DNA from 3 places in the Fictibacillus sp. 5RED26 genome. Region 1 is predicted to be linked to each of the others. Evidence: riboswitches for the same ligand, from Rfam matches in the RefSeq annotation. Region 1 holds a riboswitch; each other region holds the start of a gene.

The links. Region 1 has a riboswitch for cobalamin ahead of IHV10_RS19270 (ribonucleoside-diphosphate reductase subunit alpha). Riboswitches for the same ligand answer to the same signal wherever they lie in the genome.
Region 2: linked by a shared signal. The riboswitch ahead of IHV10_RS14070 (DUF4430 domain-containing protein) and the one ahead of IHV10_RS19270 (ribonucleoside-diphosphate reductase subunit alpha) in region 1 are both predicted to bind cobalamin.
Region 3: linked by a shared signal. The riboswitch ahead of IHV10_RS17295 (acyl-CoA thioesterase) and the one ahead of IHV10_RS19270 (ribonucleoside-diphosphate reductase subunit alpha) in region 1 are both predicted to bind cobalamin.

What each region holds. Positions count from the first base shown of each region.
Region 1 covers NZ_JACZDU010000007.1:66,036-76,109, reverse strand. Annotated here, with positions in the region: gene IHV10_RS19305 (nicotinate-nucleotide adenylyltransferase) at 1-144, shown strand, start outside; gene yqeK (bis(5'-nucleosyl)-tetraphosphatase (symmetrical) YqeK) at 131-703, shown strand; gene rsfS (ribosome silencing factor) at 719-1,087, shown strand; gene IHV10_RS19290 (class I SAM-dependent DNA methyltransferase) at 1,088-1,828, shown strand; gene IHV10_RS19285 (sigma-54 interaction domain-containing protein) at 1,929-3,296, shown strand; gene IHV10_RS19280 (GntP family permease) at 3,612-5,006, shown strand; gene IHV10_RS19275 (3-hydroxybutyrate dehydrogenase) at 5,038-5,823, shown strand; cobalamin riboswitch at 5,881-6,082, shown strand; gene IHV10_RS19270 (ribonucleoside-diphosphate reductase subunit alpha) at 6,214-8,439, shown strand; gene IHV10_RS19265 (ribonucleotide-diphosphate reductase subunit beta) at 8,429-9,481, shown strand; gene comER (late competence protein ComER) at 9,541-10,074, opposite strand, start outside.
Region 2 covers NZ_JACZDU010000003.1:248,717-258,790, reverse strand. Annotated here, with positions in the region: gene resB (cytochrome c biogenesis protein ResB) at 1-476, shown strand, start outside; gene ccsB (c-type cytochrome biogenesis protein CcsB) at 502-1,686, shown strand; gene IHV10_RS14080 (response regulator transcription factor) at 2,048-2,764, shown strand; gene IHV10_RS14075 (ATP-binding protein) at 2,761-4,560, shown strand; cobalamin riboswitch at 4,673-4,856, shown strand; gene IHV10_RS14070 (DUF4430 domain-containing protein) at 5,016-5,417, shown strand; gene IHV10_RS14065 (ECF transporter S component) at 5,410-5,940, shown strand; gene IHV10_RS14060 (hypothetical protein) at 6,042-6,272, opposite strand; gene IHV10_RS14055 (histidinol-phosphatase) at 6,654-7,466, shown strand; gene serA (phosphoglycerate dehydrogenase) at 7,588-9,162, opposite strand; gene IHV10_RS14045 (ferredoxin) at 9,355-9,603, opposite strand; gene IHV10_RS14040 (helix-turn-helix domain-containing protein) at 9,909-10,074, shown strand, end outside.
Region 3 covers NZ_JACZDU010000005.1:85,653-95,726, forward strand. Annotated here, with positions in the region: gene IHV10_RS17255 (helix-turn-helix domain-containing protein) at 1-673, shown strand, start outside; gene IHV10_RS17260 (LacI family DNA-binding transcriptional regulator) at 816-1,826, shown strand; gene IHV10_RS17265 (ABC transporter substrate-binding protein) at 1,929-3,239, shown strand; gene IHV10_RS17270 (carbohydrate ABC transporter permease) at 3,306-4,205, shown strand; gene IHV10_RS17275 (carbohydrate ABC transporter permease) at 4,335-5,111, shown strand; gene IHV10_RS17280 (GH1 family beta-glucosidase) at 5,127-6,494, shown strand; gene IHV10_RS17285 (hypothetical protein) at 6,609-6,821, shown strand; gene IHV10_RS17290 (MGDG synthase family glycosyltransferase) at 7,203-8,330, opposite strand; cobalamin riboswitch at 8,457-8,636, shown strand; gene IHV10_RS17295 (acyl-CoA thioesterase) at 8,797-9,276, shown strand; gene IHV10_RS17300 (YbaN family protein) at 9,601-9,966, shown strand; gene IHV10_RS17305 (peroxiredoxin) at 10,014-10,074, opposite strand, start outside.

The DNA.
Region 1 (10,074 bases):
GTAAAGCATGTAGAAGTACCTATTATCGAGATCTCTTCCTCATTTATCCGTAATCGATCACGTGCGGGTCATAATATTCGTTACTATGTCTCAGATGAGGTCTGGAATCATATAAAGGAGAACCACCTTTATGGAACGAACTAAAGCACTTGAAATAGTGAAAAAACAGCTTACAGAGCACCGTTTTATCCATACGTTAGGAGTGGAAGAAACAAGTCTTGCCCTCGCGAAGAAATATGGAGTCGATCCTAAAAAAGCAGAAACCGCCGCCATATTTCATGATTATGCTAAATTTCGGCCAAAAGAAGAAATGAGAGATATCGTACGAAACGAAGGACTTTCACAAGATTTGTTGTACTATGGAAATGAAGTATTGCATGCACCTGTTGGAGCGTTTTTAGTTGAAAAAGAAGTTGGAGTAACAGACAGCGACGTTTTAAGTGCTATCTATTACCATACAACAGGTCACGGAGCGATGACTGAGCTTGAAAAAGTGATATTTTTAGCAGATTACATCGAACCGAACCGTCAGTTCCCAGGAGTGGAAAGTGTTAGAGAGATGGCAGAAAATAATCTTGATCAAGCTTGTTTGATGGCCGTTAAAAACACGATCACTTTTTTAATGAAACAGAATCAAAAAATCTATCCACTCACGTTTGAAGCGTATAACGGATTGCTTCAAGAGATTAAACTACAAAAATAAGAAGGAGTGCACTGGATGAACGTAAAAGAGCTTATGGAATTGGTCGTAAAGACCGCTGATGATAAAAGAGCAGAGAACATTGCCGTGTTAGATATGGAAGGAATCTCGCTTGTAGCAGATTACTTTGTTATCTGTCATGGTAATTCTGAGAAACAAGTCCAAGCCATTGCAAGGGAACTGAAAGATGTTGCCATAGAGAATGATATTCAGATTCGCCGAATGGAAGGCTATGACCATGCAAGATGGGTTTTAATCGATTTAGCAAATATCGTAGTTCATGTATTTCATCGTGATGACCGCAGTTATTATAACCTTGAGAAATTATGGGGAGATGCCAATAAGATAGATGTAGATCCTATCATTGCCCCACAACAAAACTTATAGATGAGTTATCAGCGATTTGCCTATCTATATGATGAGTTGATGGAGGATGCTCCATACGATGAATGGCTTAACTTTGTTAAAACATCCGCCTCAAAACATTTAGAAAGTGGAAAGCGTTTTTTAGATGTGGGTTGTGGTACGGGTTCAATGACGATTCTACTCGCGAAAGAAGGCTTTGATGTTACCGGGGTTGATCTTTCTTCAGACATGTTGATGGTCGCTAAGGAAAAAGCTGAAGCTGAAAAGGTTAACCTTTCCCTTTTTCAGCAAGATATGCGAGAGTTAGAAGGATTAGGAGTATATGATTGCGTCACGATATTATGTGATTCGCTTAATTACATCTTAACTGAGGAAGATGTGAAACGTACTTTTCTTTCAGCGGGTAGTCACCTGAAAACAGGAGGACTTCTCCTATTTGATGTACATTCTTTACATAAGATCAATGAAATCTTTATTGGACAAACCTTCGGAAGTAACGAAGAGAATCTTTCTTACATATGGCAGTGCTACCAAGGCGACCTTCAAAATAGTGTAGAACATGACTTATCATTTTTTATTCAAAATGGGGATCATTACGAACGATATGATGAACTTCATACACAAAGAACTTTTTCTATTGAGGACTATTGTAATTGGTTAAAAGAATGCGGATTCGAACACTTAGATGTCACAGCTGATTTTAATGAAAATGGACCGACTGAGGAAAGTGAACGGATTTTATTCGTTGCGAGAAAAAGATAAAAATGATGAAAAAGACAGCCAATGTGCTGTCTTTTCTTTTAGGAAACGGTACAATTATCCATAAAGATTTACTACTTTTTTACAGAATCAGGTGATGTGTATGTTGGATCAAGATCCATTGTTTAAGAACAACATTTTAGAGACGATCATTGACAGCGCTTATGAATGGATTGTCGTTGTTGATCATGAAGGGATCGTCCGGTATATGAATAAAACATACTGCGAGTTTTTAGATGAAAATCCTAAGTATGTGGTAGGAAAGCATGTTACAAAAGTTATTGAAAACACAAGAATGCACAAAGATGTTTTACAAGGAAAAGTTGAAATTGCGGATCTACAATTTATTAGAGGGAACTACATGATAGCAAACCGTATTCCAATCCTAAATGAAGGAAAAGTAATCGGAGCTGTAGGAACTGTAATATTTAGGGATACAGAGCAATGGAAAAGGATGAACTCTCATATTAAAGCGCTTCTTCATGAACTCAATTTTTATAAAAAAGAGTGGGAAGAAATAAATGGTGCCACTTATACGCTAAATGATTTTGCGGGAACTTCAGCAGAAGTTCAAAAAGTAAAAAAACATGTGAAAAATATTGCCAGTGGAGATCTATCCGTATTGATCCGCGGAGAGAGCGGAACAGGAAAAGAGTTGCTTGCCCATAGCATTCATCAATTAAGTGAAAGAAGTGGAAAGCCCTTTATAAAACTGAATTGTGGTGCAGTGCCAGAGCATTTGTTTGAATCTGAGCTATTCGGCTATTCGGAAGGAGCATTTACAGGAGCAAAAAAAGGCGGGAAATTAGGTAAGTTTCAACTTGCAGACGGAGGCACTCTATTTTTGGATGAGATTGGGGACCTTCCTCAAAGTATGCAAATAAAATTGCTGCGTGTCCTTCAGGAAAAAGAAGTAGAGCCTGTAGGAGCTGTTCAACCCCAAAAAGTAAACGTGCGAGTGATCGCTGCTACAAATCGCTCATTAGAAGGATTGATCAATGAGAATAAGTTTCGTGAAGACTTGTTTTATCGGATAAATGTCCTGCAAATCCAAATACCTCCGCTTCGTGAGAGAAAAGAAGATATATGGCCTCTCGCAGAAAATTTTATCCGATTGAACTGTGCTGAAACAGGTAAAAGAATCCTTAGTATTGATCAAGATGTAAAAGAAGCATTCTTAGAATACAGCTGGCCAGGCAATGCGAGAGAACTTAAAAATTTTGTTGAGGCAGGCATCCAACTTACCCATAGTGATAGATTATCGTTAGATGTTTTTCCGGATTTTCTAAAAGAAAAGCTCGGAATCAATAAGAAGCAGATGACACTCAAAGAACATCTTCAAGAAACAGAAAAAAATGTGATCGCTTACTATTTAGAGAAGATGAACGGGGATATTATGCAAGTCGCTAAACATCTAGGCATTGGAAAGACAAACCTATATGATAAGATTAAAAAATATAACATTCGTTAATCTAATCTTCTATTCCGAAAAAACGGAACACCCTTCCGGATTTTCGGAATGATTCATTTTATTAATTAAATGAGATTTCCAAATGTCATCTATGTTATATTCTAACTTTCTATAATCACAAAGTTTAAGTATCGATATTATTTTTCCGTTTTTCCGGAAAAATAATAGGATGATGTATACCCCTTATACGTTCTGAAGTTGGCATGAAACTTGCAAATGAATTATAGGGTGTAAATGATATGGAAAGGTGATGATGCTAAAAAAATGAAAGCGCTTCAAAAATGTTAAATGGATAGAATGGGGGAATTTGAAAAAATGGACATTATTATTATTTTATTAGCTTTATTCTTCTTAATGTTCGTAGCTTACAGAGGATTCAGCGTTATTTTATTCGCGCCGATCGCTGCGTTGTTTGCTGTATTGCTTACTGAACCTGGTCACGTATTGCCTTTTTTCTCAGGAGTGTTCATGGAGAAAATGGTTGGTTTTATTAAACTCTATTTCCCGGTCTTCTTACTAGGGGCGATTTTCGGGAAAGTTATTGAAATGTCAGGATTTGCAAAATCGATCACTCAGTTTGTCATCAAACTGATCGGACCTGCTAGAGCAATGCTTGCAATCGTACTTGTTGGGGCAATTTTAACGTATGGTGGGGTCTCTCTGTTTGTTGTTGCTTTTGCTCTCTACCCGTTTGCATCTGAACTTTTTAAACTTGCTGATATTCCTAAAAGACTCATACCGGGTACGATTGCGTTAGGTGCTTTTACTTTTACAATGGACGCTTTTCCAGGGAGTCCGCAAATTCAAAATATTATTCCTACATCTTTCTTCGGAACAACAACATGGGCTGCACCGTGGCTCGGGTTTATCGGAGGAATGTTTGTTTTCATATTGGGTATGATCTACCTTGAGTGGAGACGTAGACAAGCGGCTGCAAAAGGTGAAGGATACGGAACAGGACATACCAATGAGCCTGAAAAGCTAGATTCTGAAAATCTACCAAATGCTTTCATAGCGATTCTTCCGCTTATTCTAGTAGGAGTGTTCAATAAATGGTTCACCGTCTTAATTCCACAGTATTACGGTAAGACGTTTGATTTTTCTGCTATTGGTATGAAGAACGTGCCTGAGATTCAGATCCCATCACTTGCTGCTGTATGGGCAGTTGAAGGAGCTTTGATCATTGGTATCGTTACAGTTCTTTTGTTCTCTTTCAAGAGAATTAAAAACAACTTTAATAAAGGAATTAATCTCTCCATTGGCGGAGCGTTACTGGCAACATTAAATACAGCATCAGAGTATGGATTTGGTGGTGTGATCGCAGCACTTCCTGGCTTTACTGCAGTAAACTCAGCGATGTCGAATACGATTAAAGACCCGTTGATCAATGAAGCGGTTACGACTACGACGTTAGCAGGTATTACAGGATCAGCGTCTGGCGGGATGAGTATTGCACTCGCAACGATGAGTGAAACGTATATCGCACAAGCAGACAAACTAGGAATTGATACAGAAGTACTTCACCGTGTTGCTTCTATGGCGAGTGGCGGAATGGATACACTCCCTCACAACGGTGCTGTTATTACGTTGTTAGCCGTTACAGGTTTAACTCACAAACAGGCATATATCGATATTTTTGCTATGACGATCATTAAAACGATAGCCGTGTTTGTAATCATTGGTTTGTATTACGGATTTGGTATCGTTTAAACCATTATTCTAAAAAAGGAGTAATAATTCCATGAGAGCGTTTGTTGAGGGGAAAGTTGTTTTTATTACAGGAGCAGCCAGTGGAATCGGTTTGCAGTTAGCAAAGGCTTTTGCTGAACAAGGAGCAAAAGTCGTGATCAGTGATTTGAATGATGAGAAAGCAAAGGAATCTGCACAACTGTTGGCTCAAGATGGTCTTGAAGCAATCGGACTTGGCTGTAATGTGACCACGGAGGAAGATATAACAAAAGCGTTGGACGAAACACTGAAACAATTCGGACGCATCGATGTGCTCATCAACAATGCAGGATTGCAGTATGTATCTCCACTTGAAGAATTCCCGACTGAGAAATTCCAGCAATTGATCAGTGTCATGCTTACCGCTCCATTTATAGCAACTAAACATGTGTTTCCAATCATGAAGAAACAACGGTTCGGACGCATCATCAACATGGCGTCCATAAATGGGCTTGTAGGTTTTGCGGGGAAATCTGCTTACAACAGTGCGAAGCATGGAGTTATTGGTTTAACAAAGGTGGCTGCCTTAGAAGGTGCATCACATGGAATAACGGTAAATGCGGTTTGTCCTGGATATGTTGACACACCTCTTGTAAGAGGGCAATTAGAAGATCTGGCGAAAACGAGAAACGTAGAGTTAGAAAAAGTTTTGGAAGAAGTAATCTATCCTCTTGTTCCACAAAAAAGATTGTTAGATGTTCAGGAAATTGCAGATTACGCACTCTTTCTTTCAAGTGAGAATGCGAAAGGTGTTACAGGGCAAGCGATTGTGATCGACGGAGGATATGTCGCACAATAAACGATAGATAATTTATTGACATTCACTATATTTAGTGTCAAAGTATATAGTACAAACCTATATATGGAGAATTCAGGTGCCGGAATATCCGGCTGAAAAGGGAATTCGGTGCAATGCCGAAGCTGTCCCCGCAACTGTAATTGTGGACGAAATGGAATAGCCACTGTACGGATCAGTTATTTATAATGACTGCTGTATGGGAAGGCCCAAAGTAGGAAGAAGCAAAAGCCAGTAGACCTGCCTGAAGACTCCTATTTTCTTTTCCTCGGGGATTGGGAGAAAGAACAGCGGCTGTTTTATGCGGATGATTGTCCGTCGAAATACACGTCATTCTTTCACCCTCTTCCTGATGGAAGAGGGTTTTTATTATGACTAGGGAGTGTATTTAATATGAAAATGACAACTGAAAACTCTTTACTCGGGGAGTGGTTAAGGAGTTGTGTCGAAAATTTTCCGAACATACAAGCTGAAACTTTTCTAAAAAATGCTGAGAAAATGGAAACTCATACAGGAGTGTCAAGTTCACTTTACAGACAGTTAATCATGGAAGCTTTAAATGGATTAAATGCAGAAGAGCCACAGTGGACATTTGTGGCATCGCAAATCTATTTAAAGCAATTATATGAAGAAGTCATGATCAATCGTGCTGAAGCAGAAAAACGTCCATATACGAACCTTTATGGCTTGATCTCTAAGTTAGTAAGTTTGAATATCTATGATGATACCATTCTATCTGCGTACTCTAAGGAAGAGTTGGAGAATGCTGAAAACATGATAGACCCTACGAGAGATAAGCTATTTACATACATCGGGCTCAAAACGCTTGCTGATCGATATTTGGCAAAAGGGTTCAATCACGAAATTTATGAATTGCCACAAGAACGCTGGATGCTGATCGCTTTGTTTTTAATGAGAGACGAGAATCCAACGAATAGACTTCAATTAGTCGAAGAAGCATACTGGGCGCTCTCGAACCTTTATATGACGGTTGCCACTCCGACTTTAGCGAATGCAGGCAAGAGTTATGGGCAGCTTAGTTCTTGTTTTATTGATACGATCGACGATAGTTTAAGAGGGATCTTTGATTCTAATACAGATGCTGCAACTGTTTCGAAAGGTGGCGGCGGACTTGGTATCTATCTCGGTAAGATTAGAGCAAGAGGTTCTGACATAAGAGGATTCAAAGGAAACTCATCAGGTGTAATACCATGGATGAAGCAGTTAAATAACACGGCCGTTTCTGTAGATCAGCTTGGACAGAGACAAGGTGCGATTGCAGTCTACCTGGATATTTGGCATAAAGACATCTTGGAGTTTTTAGATGCAAAGTTAAACAATGGTGATGAACGAATGAGAACGCATGACCTTTTTACAGGTGTGTGTCTGCCAGATCTTTTCATGGAGCGCGTGGAAAAACGAGAGGATTGGTATCTGTTCGATCCTCATGAGGTAAGAAAAATCAAAGGCTATTCGTTAGAAGATTTCTATGATGAAACGGTTGGGTCAGGAAGCTTTAGAGAAAAATATACCGATTGTGTAGAGGATGAGAGACTTTCAAAAAAATCCATTCCTGCTATTGAGATCATGAAACGGATCATGAAGTCGCAACTTGAAACCGGAACACCGTTCATGTTCTATCGAGATACTGTAAACCGCTTAAATCCGAATTCTCACAAAGGGATGGTCTATGCATCTAATCTGTGTACAGAGATTATGCAAAACATGTCTGCAACGGTTGTCACTTCAGAGGAGGCAGAGGATGGAGAAATTGTCATCAGAAAAACGCCAGGAGACTTTGTCGTCTGTAATCTGTCATCTCTTTCTCTTGCTAAAGTGATCAATGATCAAGTGTTAAAGAGAGTCATTGATATTCAAATCCGAATGCTAGATAACGTTATTGATCTAAATCGCATAGATGTACCTCAAGCAGAACTTACAAATAAGAAATATCGTGCGGTCGGTGTAGGTACGTTTGGATGGCACCACCTTTTAGCAAAAGAGGGAATCAAGTGGGAAAGTGAAGAAGCTGTTTCGTACGCTGATAACCTTTATGAAATTATTAATTTTCATGTAATCAACGCTAGTTGTGAGCTTGCGAGAGAAAAGGGGAGATATCCGGCATTTTCAGGTTCAGATTGGGAGACAGGAAACTACTTTTCGAAGCGTAACTATTCCTCTGAAGAATGGAGTAGTCTAAAAAAACGAGTTAATATGCACGGCTTAAGGAATGGATACCTCATTGCGGTTGCACCGAATTCATCAACGTCGATCATCGCAAATTCGACATCGAGTGTAGATCCTATATTTAAAAAATTCTATTCAGAAGAAAAAAAGAATTACAAAATACCTGTAACCGCTCCTGACTTGAATGCAGACACAACTTGGTTTTATAAATCTGCGTTCTTAATCGATCAAACATGGAGTATTGAACAGAACGCAGCTAGGCAGAGACACGTGGATCAGTCCATTTCGTTTAATCTTTATGTCAATCACAATATAAAGGCAAAGGATCTGTTACACTTGCATATGCTCAGCTTTAAAAAAGGATTGAAGACTACGTATTATACCCGATCTACGTCGATTGAGTTAGAAGGATGTGAAAGCTGTGAAAGTTAAAGAGGTAGAACTACTCAAAGAGAGAAAAATCTATGATGTGGAAGCTCCTAATCGATCTACAGGTATCATAAATGGTAAGAGTTCTAATATTCTAAACTGGGACGATGTGAGATATAAATGGGCTTACCCTTTATATAAGAACATGTTAGCCAATTTTTGGACACCGTTTGAAATAAATATGTCGAGTGACAGCAAACAATATGTTAGCTTGAGCGAAAAAGAACAAGATACATTTAATAAAATCATAGGGTTATTGGCATTCTTAGATAGTGTTCAAACGGATTATTCAAGCAAAGTAGCAGCCTACTTAACAGATTCAAGTCTTGCTGCACTCATGGCCACGCTATCGTTTCAAGAAGTCGTTCATAATCAGTCATATTCATATGTGTTGTCCTCTTTAGTACCGAAGTCCAAGCAGGATGAGATATTTGAATACTGGAAAACAGATGCTGTGCTAAGAGAGAGGAATGATTTCATTGTTGAAGGCTATGAGGAGTTCCTTCATAATCCTACGCCTCAATCCTTTTTGAAATCTATTATTTACGACGTGATTCTTGAAGGATTAAATTTTTATTCTGGTTTTAGCTTCTTCTATAATTTGGCCAGAAATCAAAAGATGGTCTCGACTTCAACGATGATCAACTATATTAATAGGGATGAGCAGCTGCATGTTTATCTGTTTACGCAAATTTTTAAAGCCGTAATAGAAGAAGATCCGCATTTAAGAGATGAAGAGCTGGAGATGTTTGCGAAAAACACGTTTCAGCGAGCGGCGGAGCTCGAGATCAAATGGAGTAAGTATATAATAGGAAATTCATTTGAGGGCATCCATGAATCCGATTTAGAAGCTTATATTAAATTCATGGCGAATAAACGATTGAACGAATTAGGATTTAACAAGCTTTATCCAGAATACAATAAAAATCCACTTCCTTGGATAAAGGCTTATTCTGATGTGAATTCTGGAAAAAGTGATTTTTTTGAACAGAAATCGAGACAATATACTAAAGTTTCTGATGAAAATGGTTTCGATGAACTATAGAAAGCCGGGATCTAGGTCCCGGCTTTCTTTTTTTAGATGTTTTATAATGACGATAGAAATTACTTAAGCTCTTCTTTCACTTCAAACTGCTGACTCACTTTATCACATTCTTCATGATATTTTTCATGTGTACGTTTAATGACATGATCGAATACTTCATCGACCTCATTGCTCAGAATCTTAATGCCTTCTCCTGTAATACCGCCTTTTACGCATACCTTTTGAATGAGTGTAGGCAACGTATAAATATCTTTCTCAAGTAGTTTCCCCATTCCGATGATCATATCGCTTGCCAGTTGAGTGGCCTGAGCTTTAGTGATTTCAGTTTGATCGACTGCTGAGTTAATAAAGCATTGCAGGACATAACCGATAAACGCAGGACCGCAGCTTGCGATATCAGAAGAGATACGAGTGATATTTTCATCGATAACAAGAGGTGTAGAGATATAGCTCATTAAAGAAAGCAGCTTTTCTTTGTAATCAGCGTGGCATCTTTTTCCGAATGATACAAGTGATGATCCAGCTAGTGCCCGGTTATTGATGCTCGGAATAGCTCTTGCAATATTGCAATCTAGTAGATCTTCCAACTGTTC
Region 2 (10,074 bases), on a different contig from region 1:
AAGGCTATAAAGTTAAGATTGAAGAATACTTTCCAAACTTCGTATTAAACGACCAGAACCAGCCATCAACCGTTAATAATTTGCCTGATAATCCAGCGTTTGTTTTCTCCATGTATTCTCCAAAAACACCTGACGGAGAAAAAGCGTTTGTTGGGATTCAGAAAAACATAGATTCTGGTGAGAACCAGTTTAAAATGTCATTCGCTGGTATAGAAACGAAAGATTTAACGGCGCTTACAGTCCGAAAAGACCATACACTTTGGATTATCGCGCTTGGTGGAATCATCTTTATGATAGGTGTTACACAAGGTTTATATTGGAACTATAGAAGAATTTGGATCAAACAAAATGCAGGTGAGGTATGGGCTGCCGCTCATACGAATAAGAACTGGTATGGCTTGAAAAAAGATGTGGAATTTCTGTCTGATAAGACCAATCTCACACCTTTAGAAGAAAAAGAAACAGCTTCAAAGTAATGCTGTTCAAGCGGGAGGGTTAATGATGGCTGAAATCAGCAGTACACTTTTATATAGTGCATTTATTATTTACTTGTTCTCTACTCTATTCTTTGCAATGTCTATTTCAGATAAAAAAGGAAAAGATGCTGTTCATACAAAAAAGTGGGGAAAAATAGGGTTCATAAGTTCATGTGTAGGTTTTGCAGCTCAACTAGGCTATTTTATTACAAGGTGGATGGCAAGTGGACATGCCCCTGTAAGTAACTTGTTTGAGTTCACTACCTTTTTTGGCATGATGATGGTACTTGCATTCATTATTCTATACATCATCTATCGAACGAACGGTCTAGGCGTTTTCGCGATGCCTATAGCTGTTCTTGTTATCGCGTATGCCAGTATGTTTCCAAGAGATATCTCTCCGCTTATTCCTGCCCTTCAAAGTGACTGGCTGAAGATCCATGTTACAACAGCGGCACTCGGAGAGGGAATCCTTGCGATTTCTTTCGTATCAGGACTCATTTATTTAATCCGTACAGTTGATCAGACCGTCTCGTCTAAAAAGACTTTATGGTTAGAGATCATTCTTTACAGTTTGATTGCGGTTGTTGGATTCATCTTTGTTTCGATCGGTTTTAAAGGTGCTGGATATGAAACGACATTTGAAATGATGGATGATAACAATCAGGCAGTTAAAGTCGTCTATGATATGCCTGCCATTGCAGGTCCAAGTAACGGAGAGCAACTGGACGATTCGTTTGGACCACTATTCTCAACGCCATCTTGGATGAACGGTGTTGATGCTTCTGTTAAGTTGAATACGTTCATTTGGTCTCTCTTAGCAGGGGGAATCCTTTATGGCTTACTTCGTCTGATTTTAAGAAAAAGAATAGCAGCAGCTCTTCAGACAAAAGTTAAGATGAAACCAGATCTTCTGGATGAGATCAGCTACCGAGCAGTTGCGATCGGCTTTCCCATCTTTACACTCGGAGCACTAATCTTTGCTATGATATGGGCTCAGCAAGCTTGGTCGAGATTCTGGGGATGGGATCCAAAAGAAGTTTGGGCTCTTATCACGTTCTTGTTCTATGCCGCTTTTCTTCATTTACGACTATCAAGGGGTTGGCACGGAGAAAAGTCTGCATGGCTTTGTGTGTTAGGATTCTGGATCATTACATTTAACTTGATCGCGGTAAACCTTGTTCTTGTAGGATTGCATTCATACGCATAATGATTTTAAAGTCTCTCTTTCATTAGAGAGACTTTTTTTAAAAGCGCTCTTGTCTAAACGGTTGTATTTTTAAAATCCTTGTCTTCTTAGACAGTTGATTGGAGTGGAAGGTGCGAGACTCCTGCGGGATAGGCGGGCAGGTGAGACACTTAAGAGTGAAACGAACGAATGTGGCTCACCGCCTGCCCCGCGGAAAGCGAGCACCTGAAACGGAAATCAACTACTTTTAAGAAACAACTTTGATACATACTTAAAAGAAAATAGATAGACAGCATGTCCGGTTTGTTTAGTGTACTTGGTTTCATGTATGATAGAGACAGGAAAAAATCTTGTTTAACTGATTTTATGTGGAGGATTGAATATGGATACAGAAGCTAAAATTCTAGTTGTTGATGATGAAGAAAGAATTCGAAAACTATTAACGATGTATCTAGAGCGAGAGAACTACGAAGTTCATGAAGCCGAAAACGGTGAGGATGCGCTACAGATGGCAGTATCCATCAATTTTGATCTCATATTGCTCGACCTTATGCTTCCTGGTATGGATGGCATTGAGGTTTGTGAAAAGTTAAGAGAAAAGAAAGCGACTCCTGTAATCATGTTGACAGCTAAAGGAGAAGAGCTTAATCGCATAGAAGGATTCGAAGCAGGTACGGACGATTACATCGCGAAGCCGTTCAGTCCAAGAGAAGTCATCCTGCGTGTAAAAGCACTGTTGAGAAGGTCGTCACCGACGAAGTTTCTTCAAACCGAAACGGTTGCAAAGAACGTTGTTGTGTTTAAGCACCTTACGATCGATCACGATGCTCACCGTGTAACAGCTGGCGGAAAAGAGGTCAACTTAACTCCGAAAGAATATGAGTTGTTGTACTACTTAGCGAAGACTCCAGATAAAGTCTATGCGCGCGAACAATTGCTAAAAGATGTTTGGAACTATGAATTCTTTGGTGATCTTAGAACAGTTGACACACATGTGAAAAGACTTAGAGAAAAGCTTAACAAAGTCTCACCGGATGCAGCATCCATGATCGCGACCGTTTGGGGAGTAGGATATAAATTTGAGGTTGGGAATGAATGATCTGGAGAAGTGTAGTTGGTAAACTTTGGATAACGATACTTTTATTAGTCTCGGTCGTTTTAACCCTGCTCACCATTCTTCTTACGCAGTTTTTTGAATCGTTTTACGATGATCAAGCCAAAGAACAATTAACGAAGATGGCTGATCGAGTGATGTTGATTATGGAAAGCGATGAGAACAAGGAAGAAGCAATACGCATCACAAGTGAAATGGCTGAAGCATATTCCATGTCTATCATGATCATAGACGAAAATCAGGAATCCTTTATGTCTAAGAATTCTTACGATGATGCACCTTATATCCCAGTTTCTGTTTTCAAAGAGAATGATCAGTTATCTACTGTCGCAGAGAGTGAAAAAAAGATCTACGTAAACGGAGATTTTCCCGTTCTGAATAAAAATGATGAGACGATGCAAACGATGATCATCTACGGTGAACCTTATGGATCGGGAGAAAATGCAGGAGCCGTTTACGTCTATCAATCCATCGAGAATGTGGAAAAAACAACGAACCATACAAAGTATCTCATCTTTTTAGCAGCGGGGATCGCGATCATCTTAACTACGATCTTTGCGTTTTTCTTATCTACTCGAATTACGGCACCACTAAGAAGGATGAGAGAAGCAGCGACGTCTGTAGCAAAAGGTGAGTTTGATATGAAAGTGCCGATTTTAACGCATGATGAGATCGGCGAACTTGGCATGACGTTTAACCGTATGGGCAGACAGTTAAAAAACAATATCACAGCATTGAATCAAGAAAAAGAACAGTTAACAAGTGTTTTAAGTTCGATGGCTGATGGTGTGATCACCTTTGATAGAAAAATGAACATACTGGTTACGAATCCTCCTGCTGATCGATTCCTACAGGCATTTTATTACGAATCAGGCATGAAGACAGAGGTCAACGGAAACGTTCCTGAGACGGTCAAACAGCTCTTTGGGCAAGTTGTTGCACTTGAGAGTGAACAGATGACAGAGATCGCGATACAAGGCCGCTCGTGGGTCGTCGTTATGACACCACTATATGACCAATCTATGATTCGTGGAGCAGTAGCTGTACTTCGTGATATGACAGAAGAACGACGAATGGACAAGCTTAGAGAAGACTTTGTTGCGAACGTTTCACATGAATTAAAGACGCCGATCGCTATGCTGCAAGGATATAGTGAAGCGATCGTAGATGATATTGCAGAATCTGAAGAAGAGAAGAAAGAACTAGCAGGAATCATTTTAGACGAATCGAAACGGATGGGAAGACTTGTTAACGAACTCCTCGATCTTGCAAGATTAGAAGCAGGTCACATGAAGCTTCACTACAGCTCTCTTCCGATCATTCCTTTCGCAGAAAGAATCGTTCGGAAATTTCAAGGGCCTGCTAAAGACAGAGAGATTCAATTAAATCTAGAATTTAAGAAAAATCTCAAAAGTTTGCAAGAGGAGATGGACATCGACCCAGACCGGATTGAGCAAGTCTTAACCAATTTGATCGACAATGCGATTCGTCATACTTCTCAAGGCGGGTTTGTAAATCTTATTGTAGAAGTGAGCGATCAGAACGTGAAGTTTTTCGTTAAAGATAATGGAACGGGTATAAAAGAAGAAGATCTGCCATTTGTTTTCGAACGCTTTTATAAAGGGGACAAAGCAAGAACAAGAGGGAAATCAGGTGGAACGGGTCTTGGGCTTGCCATAGCAAGAAACATCGTAGAAGCACATGGTGGTCAGATCAGCGTTCACAGCAAGAATAATGAAGGCACGACATTTTCTTTCGTTATTCCTCGAACGTTGAAATAAATTAGCAATACGTCCCGATTAATCTTGTTTCATAAGGAACAATAGCAGTTTTAAAAAAGGATTTCACAAATTTCTCCAATATGTTTATAATAGGAATTGTGATTTCATAAAATTTCATACGTGTTAAACAGGTGCAGTCCTTTGTTGGACGAGCTTAATAGGGAAAACGGTTAGATTCCGTTGCGGTCCCGCCACTGTAATTGTGAGAATCCTATAATATCGCCACTGTGAAAACGGGAAGGTGTTAGGAGACGATGATCAAGAGCCAGGAGACCTGCCTGTTTGTTACATGACATGACCTACGAGGATAGGGGGGTGTTTAACAGTACCGGGGCCGGTTGCTGTTTTCTGCCTGTATACTATTAATCTCCTTCGTAGCCGAAGGGGATTTTTTTAGTTGCGTGAAGTAAATTTAGTATCAAACAAAGTGTTTTTATAACAGAAAGAGGTTAATCATGAAGAAATTACTTTTAGTATTAGCAACAATGATGATGATGTTGGTGGGCTGTGGAACGACTGAAACGAAAGAAAAAGCGGATCAGCCGAAACAAGAAGAAACGAAAAAAGAACAAGTAACGGTTCAGATCACAAAGGATAACGGAAAAGAAAAGGTTACAGAAAAGAAAATAGAGATTGCAAAAGATGCGACGATCATGGACGTGATGCAAGATAACTTTGAGATTGAAACTCAGTACGATGGAGCATTTATAAGCAGTATTGAAGGTGTGGCCGGAAGCGAACAGGACAAAACATCTTGGTTCTTTTCTGTAAACGGTGAAGAAGCGATGAAGGGTGCTAAGGATATTACGTTAAAACCTGGCGATGTCGTAGAATTTGATCTTCACAAATATGAATAAGCTGACAGTCAAACGAATTACGATCATTGCCTTACTTGCTGCTATATTAACAGTAGGCAGAATCACCTTCTCAATGATACCCAATGTTCAGCCGAATACGACGATACTCATTCTTGCTTCATTCGTACTCGGTCCTGTGCAAGGGTTGTTACTTGCTATATTAAGCACGATAACAACAAATCTTTTTCTAGGGCATGGTCTGTGGACGTTCGGTCAGATGTTTGCCTGGGGATTGATAGCCGTTATGAGCGCATATTTAGGCAAATACAGACATAACATACCTTGGCTGTTGCTCCCGATCTATGCAGGATTCTGTGGCTTTTTGTTTGGTTTCATCATGTCTGTTCTCTTTGGTGGAATCATCATGCAGAAATTCTGGCCGTATTACTTGGCGAGCCTCCCATTTGATCTAAATCATGCGATTGGTAACGTGGTGTTCTTCATCGTACTTTACAAACCACTTCTCTATGTGATGGAAAATTATATTAATAAAGATGGAAGTCAAAAAGCTGCCTTTGAATAGGGAGCTTTTTTAGCTCTCTTAAAGTTTAATGTTGAAAAAAAAACAGAACTTCGTATCATTTGGAAGTTCTGTTTCGTGATATTCTGTATAGAAGCTAACAATTACCCAAAGTTATGATGAAAACACCAAACAATAAGAAGTATACTCACTATTCCCCAAGCTGTGGCACTTACGATCCACCAAATGATGGATTTAGCTTTTGCTGAAGTTTCCTCGTTTTCCATTTTTCCTGTAATAAACGCGAGTTTACTTTCCATATCTTTTTTCATAGAAGTAAGAACAACAAATCCAATTGTTATAAAACCAATCGTGATCAAGAGTAGTATGTCCATATGCTCTACATCCCTTTTGTAGTTATTTTCTTTATCAAACTTCTTTATTCGAGTTCATTATCCTGCCTCATTAGATAAGAATGATGTATATAGAGTAGATTTAGTAAGTTCCCAAAGCGAAAACTCAACAACGAACTTTAGTTGAGCCTTTTCTTTAAAAACCGGTTCAAAAAGTTGAAAAGCTGAATAGGATGATAAAGTTGATTTTACTTTTACCTAGGAGGACAAAATGCGAGACTATCTGAACCGTTTTTTTGCTGTGATTTTTTTAATGATGTGCTTAAGCGTCTTATTTATCGGAGGGAAGTTGGGAGCATAAACACTTGAACGAACAAGGATTTCATGGTACATATGGTAAAACGTTTTAAAAAGGAGATTAATATGCTAACAGATTACCATTCTCATCTCGAAAAAGGGACATTGACGATCGATTATCTAAAACAATTTGTAGACACCGCAAAAGAGAAGGGAATACAAGAGTTTGGGATTTCTGAACACGCTTATCACTTTTATGAAACAAAAAACATCGTATCAAAACCATGGATGGAAGAAAGACGTTATTACAAGATGGACGATTATGTAAATCTGTTTAAGCGTGCAGATCATTTAGGAATGGACGTCCGCATGTCGATTGAAATGGATTATACGCCGGGACGGCATGCTGAGATGGAGGCATTTATAAAATCCTATCCATTCGATTACGTGGTCGGATCTGTGCATTGGGTCGATGATTTTGGGATAGACCTTGCAGAATACCGAAAAGAATGGGACCGTCGTGATCTTTATGAAACGTATCGTTCGTATTATGATCAAATTGTAACACTTGCAGAATCAAACCTATTTGACATTGTTGGACATATCGATCTAGTCAAGATCTTTAAATATGTTCCGACTGATCAAGAATTTCTTTTAGAACAGTATGAGCGCATTACAGATGCGTTAAAAGACTCAAAAACATGTGTAGAGATCTCATCTGCAGGTCTAAGAAAACCTGTAGGACGAATCTATCCAGAACCTGAACTTCTGTCTCTTTGCTATAAAAAGGGGATACCGATCGTACTCTCTTCAGATGCTCATGAACCGCACCAAGTTGGAGAGAATTATGAGGCGACTATAAAGCTTGCAAAAGAGATCGGTTACAAAAAGCTGATGACTTTTCAAAGTGGGGAGAGAAAAGAAGTAGATTTAGGATAATAAACACATAAAGAAAGCTCTGCAATCTGATATGCTCCCCTAAAGGTAGACAGATAAAAAATAAAAATCTGTTTACTGTAAGGGGAGTATATCATCATGAATTGCAGAGCTTTTTGCTTTTCTATAGATCTAAAGGTTTGCACACAAGAAGATCCTCGATACTTCTGAGTTCTTTCTGAGTAGATTCTGGAAGTTGCGTGTCAAAGGTAAGTACCATCATGGCTTCACCGCCAGCTGATTTACGGCCAACGTGCATCGTTGCGATATTTATGTTGCGTTCTCCTAAAAAAGCTCCTACTTTTCCGATAATACCTGGTGTGTCACGATGTTCGATGTAAAGAAGAGATCCTTGTGGTACAAAATCAACCGTATACCCGTTCAATTTAATGATTCGGCCACCAAAGCCTTTAACAAGTGTCGCTGAAAGAGTAAACGTTGTGTTCAGACCTGTAACCTTTACATGAATGATATTTGGATAACCATGATCATCTGTCCCATGCTTTTCACCGATTACGATTCCTTGTTCCTTTGCAGCCACCATGCTGTTTACATCGTTTACCGGCCGGTCTAATCTTGTTTTTAAGAAGCCACACAAAAAGCTGCGAGTAAGTGATGTAGTATCGGTATCCGATAATGATCCGCCATAACCGATCGAAATCTCTGAAACAGGTTCTTTAAAGAACTGAGTCGTAAACGAACCAAGAAGATTTGAGAAATCATAATAAGCAATCAGCTTCTCATACGTATCTTTTGATAATGAAGGAAAGTTAACAGCGTGTTTTAAAGGTTGATGTAAAAAATGCGATCGAATCTCATCACTCGCCATATAGGCTACATTTTTCTGCGCTTGCACCGTGGATGCCGCGATATGAGGTGTAACGATCACTTTAGGATGATCGACTAAAGAGCGGCTAACGGGAGGTTCTTGTTCGAAAACGTCAAGAGCGCAGCCAGATAGATGTTCGTTATCTAAGTAGTGTAGAAGAGCTTCCTCATCGATGATGCCTCCACGAGCACAGTTTAAGATAAACGCACCTTTTTTAGCGTATTTTAAGTTATCAAGATTTAATAGTTTATGGGTATCTTTTGTAAGCGGGGTATGAACGGTGATAACGTCACTCTGCTGGATTAACGTATCGAGATCAACAGAAGTAACGGATAGTTCTTTTTGTTTTTCTTTCGGAAAATAAGGGTCAAAAACAAGTACGTTCATGGAGAAACTTTTCGCGCGCTTTGCAAGTTCAGAGCCGATTCGTCCCATGCCGACGATCCCGAGCGTTTTTTGATAGAGTTCTTGGCCCGTATACTTTTTGCGGTTCCATTCACCTTGTTTTACAGATTGATTGGCTTGTGGAATGTTGCGGACTAATGCCATCATCATGGCCCAAGTGTGTTCCGCTGTTGAAATGGTGTTTCCTTCAGGTGCATTTACGACGAGCACACCTCTTTTTGTCGCTGCGTTCAGATCGATATTATCTACTCCAACTCCAGCTCGTGCAATGATTTGAAGTGCGGGCAGCTGATTCAATACATCTTCAGTAATCTTTGTAGCACTTCTTACCATGATTCCTTGAATGTTTTCTGGTTGAGTAACTTCATCAAGTTTTCCGAAGATCAGCTCAACACCTTCAAGTTTTACTAACGGTTCAACACCTTCACTCGTTATTCCATCACAGACTAATACGGTTGCTGTCACAGTTCCACCCCTTGTCTATCTTTATGAATAGCATCAATATTTTGATAATTTATCACATTCTGACGATAGGTACAACTATGATTTTTAAGATAGCGGTTTCAAAAATGAAGAAAACTAATTGACAATGAGAATCATCCTTAATAAAATAAATAAAAACCCTCTAATGAAAGAGGGTTCCTGGTAAGATTACAACTATTCGAATTTTAATGCATCACCATCGAATGACTCTTCAGATACTTTGATGGAATCTGTAGGACAGCCTTCGAACGCATCTTGCATATCTTCTAACAATACATCTGGAATTTCAACGATTCCTTGGTTATCGTCTAGAGTTACAAACGCAATTCCTTCGTCGTCATAATCGTAAATGTCTGGTGCTGCAGCTCCGCATGCTCCACATGCGATACAAGTTTCTTTGTCAACAATCGTATACTTTGGCATAATGAATACCTCCTAAGGAATTGAAAAAATACCGACTTACATATTTAGCCATTTTAAATTAAGGGTCTACTAATCATATTGTAATAAGTATCCCTCTACATTTCAATAGAAAATTAGGACCTCGTCATATCTTTTATTCCCAATCTTCCTCTTAATATAACACTTTTACTCTTAAATTTCCTTAAATCTGATAAGATAGATTATATGATAAAGTGTGGTGATTTATTATAGATATTTGTCATGTCGTTTTATTAGATATCTTTCGAAAAGTAAATGGTAGTAGAAAAAGCTCAGGCGTCTATTATATGGTGACAGGTAAGAAAACGGCGCAATCTTTGTCCGACAGCCAATGGTTTGGTATAGAACGTTATTATGCCGCTTTCAAGGGGATGGCCCATGACACTTTTACTGAATCAATCGAAAGCCTGATAAATGAAGAATATATGAAGGAATCTGAAGATCATGTTTACA
Region 3 (10,074 bases), on a different contig from region 1:
GATGGCTTATCAATGGGTTGAATCAAAAACGATGGCTTATATCAATGCCAAAAAAGCAGTGGACTATTTTAAGAGAAACAACAACTTCTCAAGAGCCATCCAAGCAGAATCAGTCATGCTGCTTCAAATAGAATGCGCCACTCAGCATGAATTTGAACAAAAAGTTAACCGTTACCTTCAGTTGATTCAGGATAGTGAAACGCTAAACGAAATTGGTATTATCGGAATGCTTCTGCATAATCTAGGGCTTGAATTTTTCAAAAGAAAAGATTATGAGAATGCGCACATCTATTATCGAAAAGCGTTAAAGATGGCTGATAAAAAAACAGCAATCTATTTAAATCGATTGTATAATTTTTTGGACAATAGTATCGATGGAAAACTTCAGTCTCAAAGGCAGAATTTAAAAAGTGCAGAAGAAGGATTAACAGCAGCCAAAATGGTAAAGCACCAGTTATATTTGCATTTGTTTCAACTTCACCTGTATATCTTAAAGGGCGAGATGGAGGCTTATTTCAGTTACTTAGAAAATATAGCAATGCCATTTTTTCAAGCTCATAATCAATTTAGCAGGATCGATAAGTTTGGAAAACAGCTATACCACTATTATGCCGATACGAAGCAGTACGAGAAAGCAATTGAAATTTCCTCTCTGTTTCTAGCTAGAGATTAAATAAAGTCATGCAAGATAGGTTGGATAAAAAGTCCCCTGTCTTTTTTTGTTCGAAAAAGTTAGAAAATTTATATTGAAAGTTATTTTACTGTCAGTTATAATTTTTATTAACGAAAGCGCTTTCGGTAAAGAGGAGATAACAATGGCTACAATCTATGATATTGCAAAAAAGACGGGTTTCTCAACGACAACCGTCTCAAAGGCACTCAATAACTATTCTGATGTGAGTGAAAAAACGAAGCAGAAGATTCTACAAGCAGTCGAAGAAATGGGATATCTGCCTAATGCACATGCCCAATCGCTTTCTACAAAAAAGTCTTGGACGATTGGTGTGATGTTTTCTGAATCGAATGAAGTAGGAATGAAACATCCTTTCTTTAGTGCCATAATAGAAAGTTTTAGAAAGAATGCAGAACGAGAGGGATATGATCTGATCTTCGCTTCAAGAAATCTGCGTAATCGGGATATCAGCTATTTAGAACACTTTTCTTACCGTGCCGTTGATGGCATTGTAGTAATCTGTTCTGATCCACAAGATCCGCAAGTACAAGAGATGATAAACAGCACGATTCCTATCGTTGTTATAGATATGAACAAACAGAACTGCAGTCTTGTCTTCTCGGATAATATTGAAGGTGGAAAGCTGGCAGTTAACTACTTGCATTCACTTGGTCATACAAAGATCGCTCATATCGCTGGCGATGCTTTAACTGATGCAGGTGCAGAAAGAATTAAAGGATTTAAAAAAGCGATGAATGAGTTGAACCTGCCGATTCATGAAGGCTACCTTATCAATGGTGGATTGTTCTCAATCGGTGAAGGCAAAGCGGCCATGGAAAAGCTGTTGATGTTAGATGATGTACCTACAGCGGTATTTGTTGCAGGAGATCATATGGCTATCGGTGCAATTGAGGCCATAAAAGAGAAGGGTTTATCTGTACCCGAAGATATTTCAATCATCGGTTATGATGATATTGAAATGGCAGCATACATTACACCGAAGTTAACGACGATTAAGCAAGATACGGATATGATTGGATACCAAGCAGCAAAGTTGTTGATGAAACAAATTATCCAAAAGAAAAAACTGATTACATCCAAACGTATTCCAGTCGAACTAATCATTCGAGAATCATGCTCACAAAAAAAATAAAAATTTTTTTAGGATAATTCGAAAGCGGTTTCGAATATTTATTTTGAAACAAAACGAAACCGCTTTCGCTCTATAAATTTTAAAGAAGGAAGGGGTTTATACATGAAAAGGAAGTTAAGTATCTTTTTGGTATCAATTTTGTTGGTGGGATTATTTGCAGGTTGTTCAAGCGATTCGAAAACATCTGGTAATGGCAAGAAAGATGTTGATCTAAGAATCTGGTCGTTTACAGATGAATTAAAGAAACCGATCAAAACATTTGAGGAAAAGAATGGCGTAAAAGTGGAGTTAACGATTGTTCCGATCGCTGACTACCCGACAAAATTAAAGCCAGTACTTGAGAGTGGTGTTGGAGCTCCTGACGTTTTCACGGGCGAGATCGCATTCTTAAAACAATGGGTTGATGCAGGCTATTGGGAGAACTTATCTGAAAAGCCTTATAACGCAGATAAGCTTTCTGATAAGTATGTACCTTATGTATTTGACCTTGGTAAAGATAAAGATGGCGATGTACGCGCTCTTTCTTGGCAAACAACGCCAGGAGGCATCTATTATAAGCGAAGCATTGCAAAGGAAGTATTAGGAACAGACGATCCAACTCAAGTTGGTGAAATGATGAGCTCTATGGATAAGGTGTTTGAAGTAGCAGAAAAGATGAAGTCAAAAGGCTATAGCATGTTCCCAGATGAAGGTGCGATCCGCTGGTTCACACAAGGTGACAATCCACAGCCTTGGGTAAACGACAAGAATGAGCTTCAGTTAACGGAAGAAAAAATGGAGTACATGGATTACTCGAAAAAGCTTCGTGATAATCAATACACTGCTCTAGCACCTGAATGGTCACCATCTTGGTTCGAAGGCATGGATAAGCCGATCAAGGTAAAAGAGGGTGGCAAGGAAAAAGAAACGCAAGTGTTTTCATATGTTCTTCCTACATGGGGATTACATAGCGTCCTGAAAACCAATGTTAAGGAATCTGTTGGTGACTGGGCGGTAACGAGTGGTCCGAGTCCTTATTTCTGGGGTGGAACATGGCTTGGTGTATACAACAAATCGGATAATAAAGAACTTGCTTATAAATTTGTAAAAATGATGACACAAGACGATGAGTTCTTAACATCTTGGAGTAAAGAAACAGGTGATGTCCTTTCTTATCTACCTGTAACAGAGACAATTAAAGATGACTTTAGCGACAAATTCTTAGGTGGACAGAACAACTATCAATTCTTCCTAGATCAATCTACTAAGATTACACCTGGGATCGTGACGAAGTACGATCAGCAGCTAGATACGCTTTACGGAAATGCCGTTCAGCAATATGTAACAGGTAAGAAATCTAAAAAAGAAGCGATTAAAGAATTTTATCAAAAAGCACAAAATGCTTATCCAGACATCAAAGTACCGAAAAAATAAGTTTTATGGACGGTGGCGGGAAACTTTTTCTCGCCACTGACCTATCTATTGAAAGGGGGAGGAGAGATGAAGAATTTAAACCGTTATGGCTATTTTTTTATTGCTCCGTTTTGGCTCGTCTTCTTAGTGTTCAGTATATATCCCGTCGCCCTAACCTTTTATTATAGCTTTACAAATTATACAGGCAGTGGTGAAGCACAGTTAGTAGGTCTAGCAAACTATAAACGACTCCTTACAGACACATATTTTGTTGAAGCTTTTTTTAACACATGGAAGATATGGGGTGTGAACTTCGCACTTCAAATGGGACTTGCTCTTATCCTGGCTATGATCTTTTCAGATATGAGAGTGAAATTAAAAGGTATCGCATTCTTTCGAGCGATCTTTTATCTACCAAATTTAATTACGATCAGTTCGGTTGCTCTTCTGTTCGGGATTTTACTAGATTGGCAGCACGGTTCATTAAACATGATGTTGATGAAGGTAGGAATCATTTCAGATCCAATCAACTGGCTTAACGAACCAACGAGTGCACAGTTATCGATCTCATTGATTTTAACGTGGATGTGGTTTGGGCACTCTTTTATCGTTGTGATGGCAGGCGTATCAGGTATATCGAAAGACTACTACGAAGCAGCATTGATCGATGGTGCAAATCGCTGGCAGACGTTTTCTAAGATTACGATTCCGCTATTGAAGCCTATCCTGCTTTATATCATGATTACCTCGCTCATTGGAGGTCTTCAATTGTTTGATCTACCGATGCTTTTAACAGATGGAATAGGATCACCAGACGGCTCATTGAATACGATGGTGCTCTATTTATACAATCAAGCCTTCAAGTATAACAACTACGGATATGCTGCAGCAGTCGCATACGGATTATTTGTTATAACGCTCATCTTCTCTGCTTTCATTTTCAAAGGGATGTATGGGAAAGAACGTAAACAACCAAGGCAGGTGTAAAGCATGATAGGAAAAACAGCGGTAGATAATAGCCTTTCAAATTCTGTTGAAAAGAAAAGTGTTATAGAAACAAAACCGAAGCGAAAAGTCAGCATACCAAAAATTCTGATCTATACCGTATTGATCGTTATGGCAATCGTGTGTTTCATTCCGTTCTTAATGATGCTTGTTAACGCCACACGCTCAAATGAAGCAATTCTTTCAGGCTTCACCTTGCTTCCAGGTAGTGCAATCGTTGAAAACTATCAAACGATGATGAGCTATATCAATATTTGGGCGGGTTTTAAGAACAGCTTAATCATTTCCGTTCTCGTGACATTATTGTCGGGTTACTTTTCAGCATTAACGGCTTATGGTTTTGCGTTCTACGTGTTTAAGGGCAAGAATGCGATGTTCGTTTTCATGTTAGTGATGATGATGGTCCCAGGCCAGTTAGGGTTGATCGGCTTTTATGAGCTTTGTAAGAACTTAGGGATATTGGATACGTATATTCCATTAATCATTCCCGCAGCAGCGAGTCCTTTCGTGGTATTCTTCCTGCGCCAGTACATTTTAACAACGCTGCATCCAAGTTTGATTGAGGCAGCAAGAATCGATGGTGCAAGTGAATTTAAAATCTTTCATACGATCGCGATTCCAATCATGATGCCAGCGATCGCGACGATGTCTATCTTTACGTTTATCGGGTCGTGGAACAACTACATCATGCCTTTAGTTGTATTATTCTCACCTGAAAAGTTCACGCTTCCTGTGTTGATGGGCTTCTTAAAAGGTTCACAAGTGGCTCAAAACTTGGGGTCTATGTATTTAGGTATCGCGATCTCCGTGGTGCCGATCATGGTAGCGTTCCTATTTTTATCAAAATATATCGTTAACAGCATTTCAGCAGGTTCTATCAAAGAATAGAGGAGAGAAACAGTTATGCATTTTAATAAGTCATTCGTGTTTGGTACAGCAACATCTTCTTATCAAATTGAGGGAGCTCGTCTTGAAGGAGGCAGAACACTTTCAATCTGGGATACGTTCTGTGATACGCCTGGAAAAGTATATCAACAGCATAATGGAAGCATAGCGTGTGATCATTACTACCGATTTGAAGAAGATATTCAGCAGATTAAGAAGCTTGGCGTAGAAACGTATCGCTTCTCAGTTTCCTGGCCTCGTATTTTTCCTGAAAAGGGTGTTTTGAATGCAGAGGGAATGGACTTCTACAAGAAATTAACGCAGCGTTTACGTGAAGAAGGAATCAAACCTGCGATTACGCTTTACCACTGGGACCTCCCACTATGGGCCCATGAAGAAGGCGGATGGGTAAACCGTGAGTCAGTCGATTGGTTTATGGAGTTAGCAAAAGTTTGCTTCCAAGAGCTTGATGCAGAGGTGGATTCTTGGATTACGCATAACGAGCCGTGGTGTGCTGGTTTCTTAGGTTATCATCAAGGATTTCATGCGCCAGGACATACGAACATGGACGAAGCTGTTAAAGCGGTACACCACATGCTTCTTTCTCACGGAAAAGCTGTACAATATTTAAAGAACGAGCTTCAATCCAAAACGCCGATCGGTATTACGTTAAACCTGTCACCGATCTATGCAAAAACAGATTCTGCGAACGATCAGCTTGCAGCGAATAATGCTGACGGGTATTCCAATCGCTGGTTCTTAGATCCTGTTTTCAAAGGGCAGTACCCTGTTGATATGATGAACTTGTTCTCTAAATACGTTCATTCGTATGATTTTATTAAAGCAGGGGATATGGAAATCATCTCAACGTCTTGTGATTTCTTTGGCATCAACTATTATAGCCGAGGGATTGTTGAGTTCTCTGCAGCGAATGACTTCTTACATAGAGGGGCTCATTCTGATTATGAAAAGACCGGCATGGGATGGGACATAGCGCCAGAAGAATTTAAAGATCTGATCAGAAGATTGAGACAGGAGTATACGGATCTTCCTATCTATATTACCGAGAATGGTGCAGCCTTTGATGACGTACTAGAGAACGGACGCGTCCACGACTCTGGCCGTGTGGATTATATTGAAAAGCATCTTCAAGCGGTTTCTGATCTGAACGATGAAGGCATGAATATTGAAGGGTACTATCTATGGTCTCTCATGGATAATTTTGAGTGGAGCTTCGGATATGACAAACGATTTGGAATCATCTACCTAGATTTTGATTCTCAAGAGCGAATCTGGAAAGATAGCGCATACCGTTATGCAGAAATCGTGAAAAACAGAGGAACCAATAACAGCAACAAAGAAACAGATGCTATTTCAGTAAGCTAATTTATTTCTAAGATAATAATAACCATTGAAGTCCCTGACATAGGTTAGGGACTTTTTTGTTTTGTGTAAAATTTTCCTGAGTGGAGAAGCTAAAAACGTATAGGAGGGATAGACATGAAGGATAAGAATGAGGAACGAATCGATGAAGAAACATCGGACGGAATGAATGAGTTAGTAGAGATCATCAATGCAGAAGGTGATACGGGTGAATTGAAGGAAATCGTTGAGAGCTATGATAATAAAAAGGAACATTCCCCTTTATGCAATGATGATTTTTTCTATGCAGACCTTCGGGCCATTGCGGAAGATGGTGCTAAAGAAGATTGAAGTATTTAGAACGGGCAGAACCGCTGATGATAGCGACTCTGCCCGTTTATTTGTTTGAAGTGCGCGTGTTAAAGCATGGGTGCATTGAATGAGTTAACTTTGCTTCGCGATGTTGAGGTAGGGGGTATAGAGCTAGTGTTTACTTGTCGTGATATGTCGACTCGCCGGTTTATGGGTAAAAATCGCCGGAATATCACAAAAACACGCCGGAATAAATCAGAAATTTCTAGGATTAATTCTAAAAGTTCTCGAAATAATAGCCTTGATACCACGCCCGGTATAAATGGATTCCAGGGTTTGAGTGCCTAAATAGCACCTAGAGGCCGATTATGGTCAATTAAACAAAGCATTTTATCAGAAGCTATATCCATCAATAGCTACTTAACGTGTAATTTGAGTTAGCTGTTGTATATCTTCAACAGCATAATCAGCAATCAATGAGGAAGAGTGAGATTTATGAATGAGTTCTAAACTTTTCTGCATGTTACATAATAAAGTTTCGTTATTAAATAGCCTCTGAACATTCTCCACAATTTCGTCTGCGGTATGAACAACTATTGCAGCACCTTTTTCTTCAAAATACTTAGCATTTTCTCCTTCTTGGCCAGGAACGGGCTTATATAGAATAAGTGGCACTCTTACAGCAGCAGCTTCAGTAATGGAGATGCCACCTGGCTTGGTTACTACGCAATGTGAAATCTTTAAGACTTCATGAAGTTCGTCTACGTAACCGAATAATCGGAATGAACCTGGATGTTGTTCGGCTAGTGGTGTTAATTTCTCATACAACGTTTTATTCTTGCCACATACTACAATTACTCGCAGAGAAGGATCGTTTAAAAGACGCTGAGCTAGAACCTTAACATTTTTCAGCACACCTTGAGCACCAGCTAGGATCGTCACGACACGTTTACTTGGCGTAACTCCGTATTTAGTAAACACTTTCTCTTTATGAATTGGGCGATAAAAGTCTGAACGAATGGGAATACCGCTAACAGTAATTCTATATTCTGCCACACCATGTTTGATCAGTCCGTTTGTGACTGAATCAGATGCAACAAAATAATGATCAATCGCTGGATTGATCCAAAATGGATGAGCGAAATAATCAGTGATCACGGTATAGATGGGGATGTTAAACCGTGATTTTTTAATAAGAAATGGCGCAGCGTGAAAGGGAAAGGTTGTTATTACAAAACGGGGTTGATGTTCTTTAATCAATTCTAGAAATCTTTTTCTTCCTAAATAACGAGAGAATTGTGTAATCGTATTGGCATTCAATTTGTTTGTTCCATAATAAAACCATTTATAAAAAGAAGAGCCGTGTGAAAAGCTTTTGATAAATATGGATTGCGTAACTTGGGACATGATGGGGTGAGCTTCACCAAATAAATCAGATATGACAGGTTGAAATCCTTTACTCTTCATTTCTTCAGCGAGGACATTAGCCACTTGAACATGACCGCTGCCATAGTTAGCTGTAAGGATTAATGCTGTTGGACGTATCATTAGAAAACCTCCCCAGTCTTTTGAGATAAGAATAGCAGGAGATTTTAAACGTGATATGAAGAAGATTAAAAGGTTTTGTAAAAAGTAAAAATTGTTAGTGGTACAATAAGATAGATTCAAAATTTCATAAGATCCGATAATTATGGTGTCTGTTGCAGACTTAATAGGGAATCTGGTGTGAGGCCAGGACTGTACCCGCAACTGTAAGTGCTGACGAAATAAGCAAAACCACTGTCTATCTGACGGGAAGGGCTTAGAGTAGGCTGATGCACGAGTCAGGAGACCTGCCATCTTTATAGCGTTGATCTTCTTCGGGAGTTGGGAAGATAGGACGAGGGATATTTAATAGATCATTCTTTCTGTTATGTATTCTTACGTACCCGTCTTTCGTGATGGGTATTTTTCTTTGTTCACTAACTCCCTCAAAATAAGGGGAGCTTTCAAGCTTCAGAAAAGAGGGTATGGTATGGAACAGCAGTTATCAGCAAACATCTCAAGAACGATTCAAACAAAGTTGGTATTGCCGCCTGACACGAATCACATGGGAACGATATTCGGTGGTACCGTTTTATCGTACATTGATGAAATCGCAGCGATTGCCGCCATGAAGCACAGCAAGAAAGTGGTTGTCACCGCATCCATTGATAATGTAAACTTCTTATCGTCAGCTAAAGTGGGAGACATCCTCATATTAGAAGGTGTAGTGGTCTCAACGGGAAGAACGTCTATGGAAGTATACGTAAAAGTGGAGTGTCAAAATCTAGAGACGGGGAACAGGACGTTGAATACCACGTCAATCTTAACGATGGTGGCCATTGATCAAAACGGTAAGCCGTTTCCGGTACCGAGTGTCATTCCTGAGACAGAAGAGGAAGAAGCACTCTTTAAAGGTACTCCACTAAGGAAAGAAAGGCGTTTGTTATATAAAAATGTAAACAAAATTTAAGGTTTCTTTAAAAGTTATAGTTGTAGTTTTTTTCTTTCTTCTTTGTAAGTTGGTTGTAGCGGAAGGTTGCCTGCCTGCTACATGAGAAGCTTCTCGCAAGGCATGCGACGAGGAAGTCCACTTTCTAGCATAAACTTGTAGACGCAGGAGCAAAGAGACAACTTTGAAGCGGTCAGGTGGAGACTCCTAATGGCGCAAAGCGGCAGGAGGCTCACCGTTCGCCCCGTGGAAAGCGTGCAACCTGGAGCGGAAACCAACAACTAACAAAAGCAACAATGTATACAAATAAACCTATTTTAAAAGGAAAAGGAAGTGAGAATCCCAATGAAAATTAAAAATATCATATTTGTAGCATTGGGGTTCTTTTTCCTAGGTTTAGGCGTTATCGGTATCGTCTTGCCGTTGCTTCCTACCACACCTCTTTTATTATTGGCATCTTATTTCTTCGTAAAAGGTTCAAAAAAGTTTGAAGTGTGGTTTAAAGGAACCGACATTTATAAAAAACATCTAGATGATTTTGTTAGGAATCGTTCGCTCACTAAAAAGAAAAAGATCATGATCAGCCTGTTTTCAGATTCGATGATCTTGATTACTTTTATCCTTACAGACAGTATGATTGCAAGAGTGATTTTGATTCTTGTGGTGATGTATAAATATTACTATTTTATTGTTAAAATTAAAACGACATAGAGAATGTGTGGAGATAAAGAGAGCAGCCTAATCAAAGGCTGCTCTCTTTATCTATCATGAAGAGGCTTTGTACATAACCACCAATCGTAGCACTCGATCTCTCCTGCT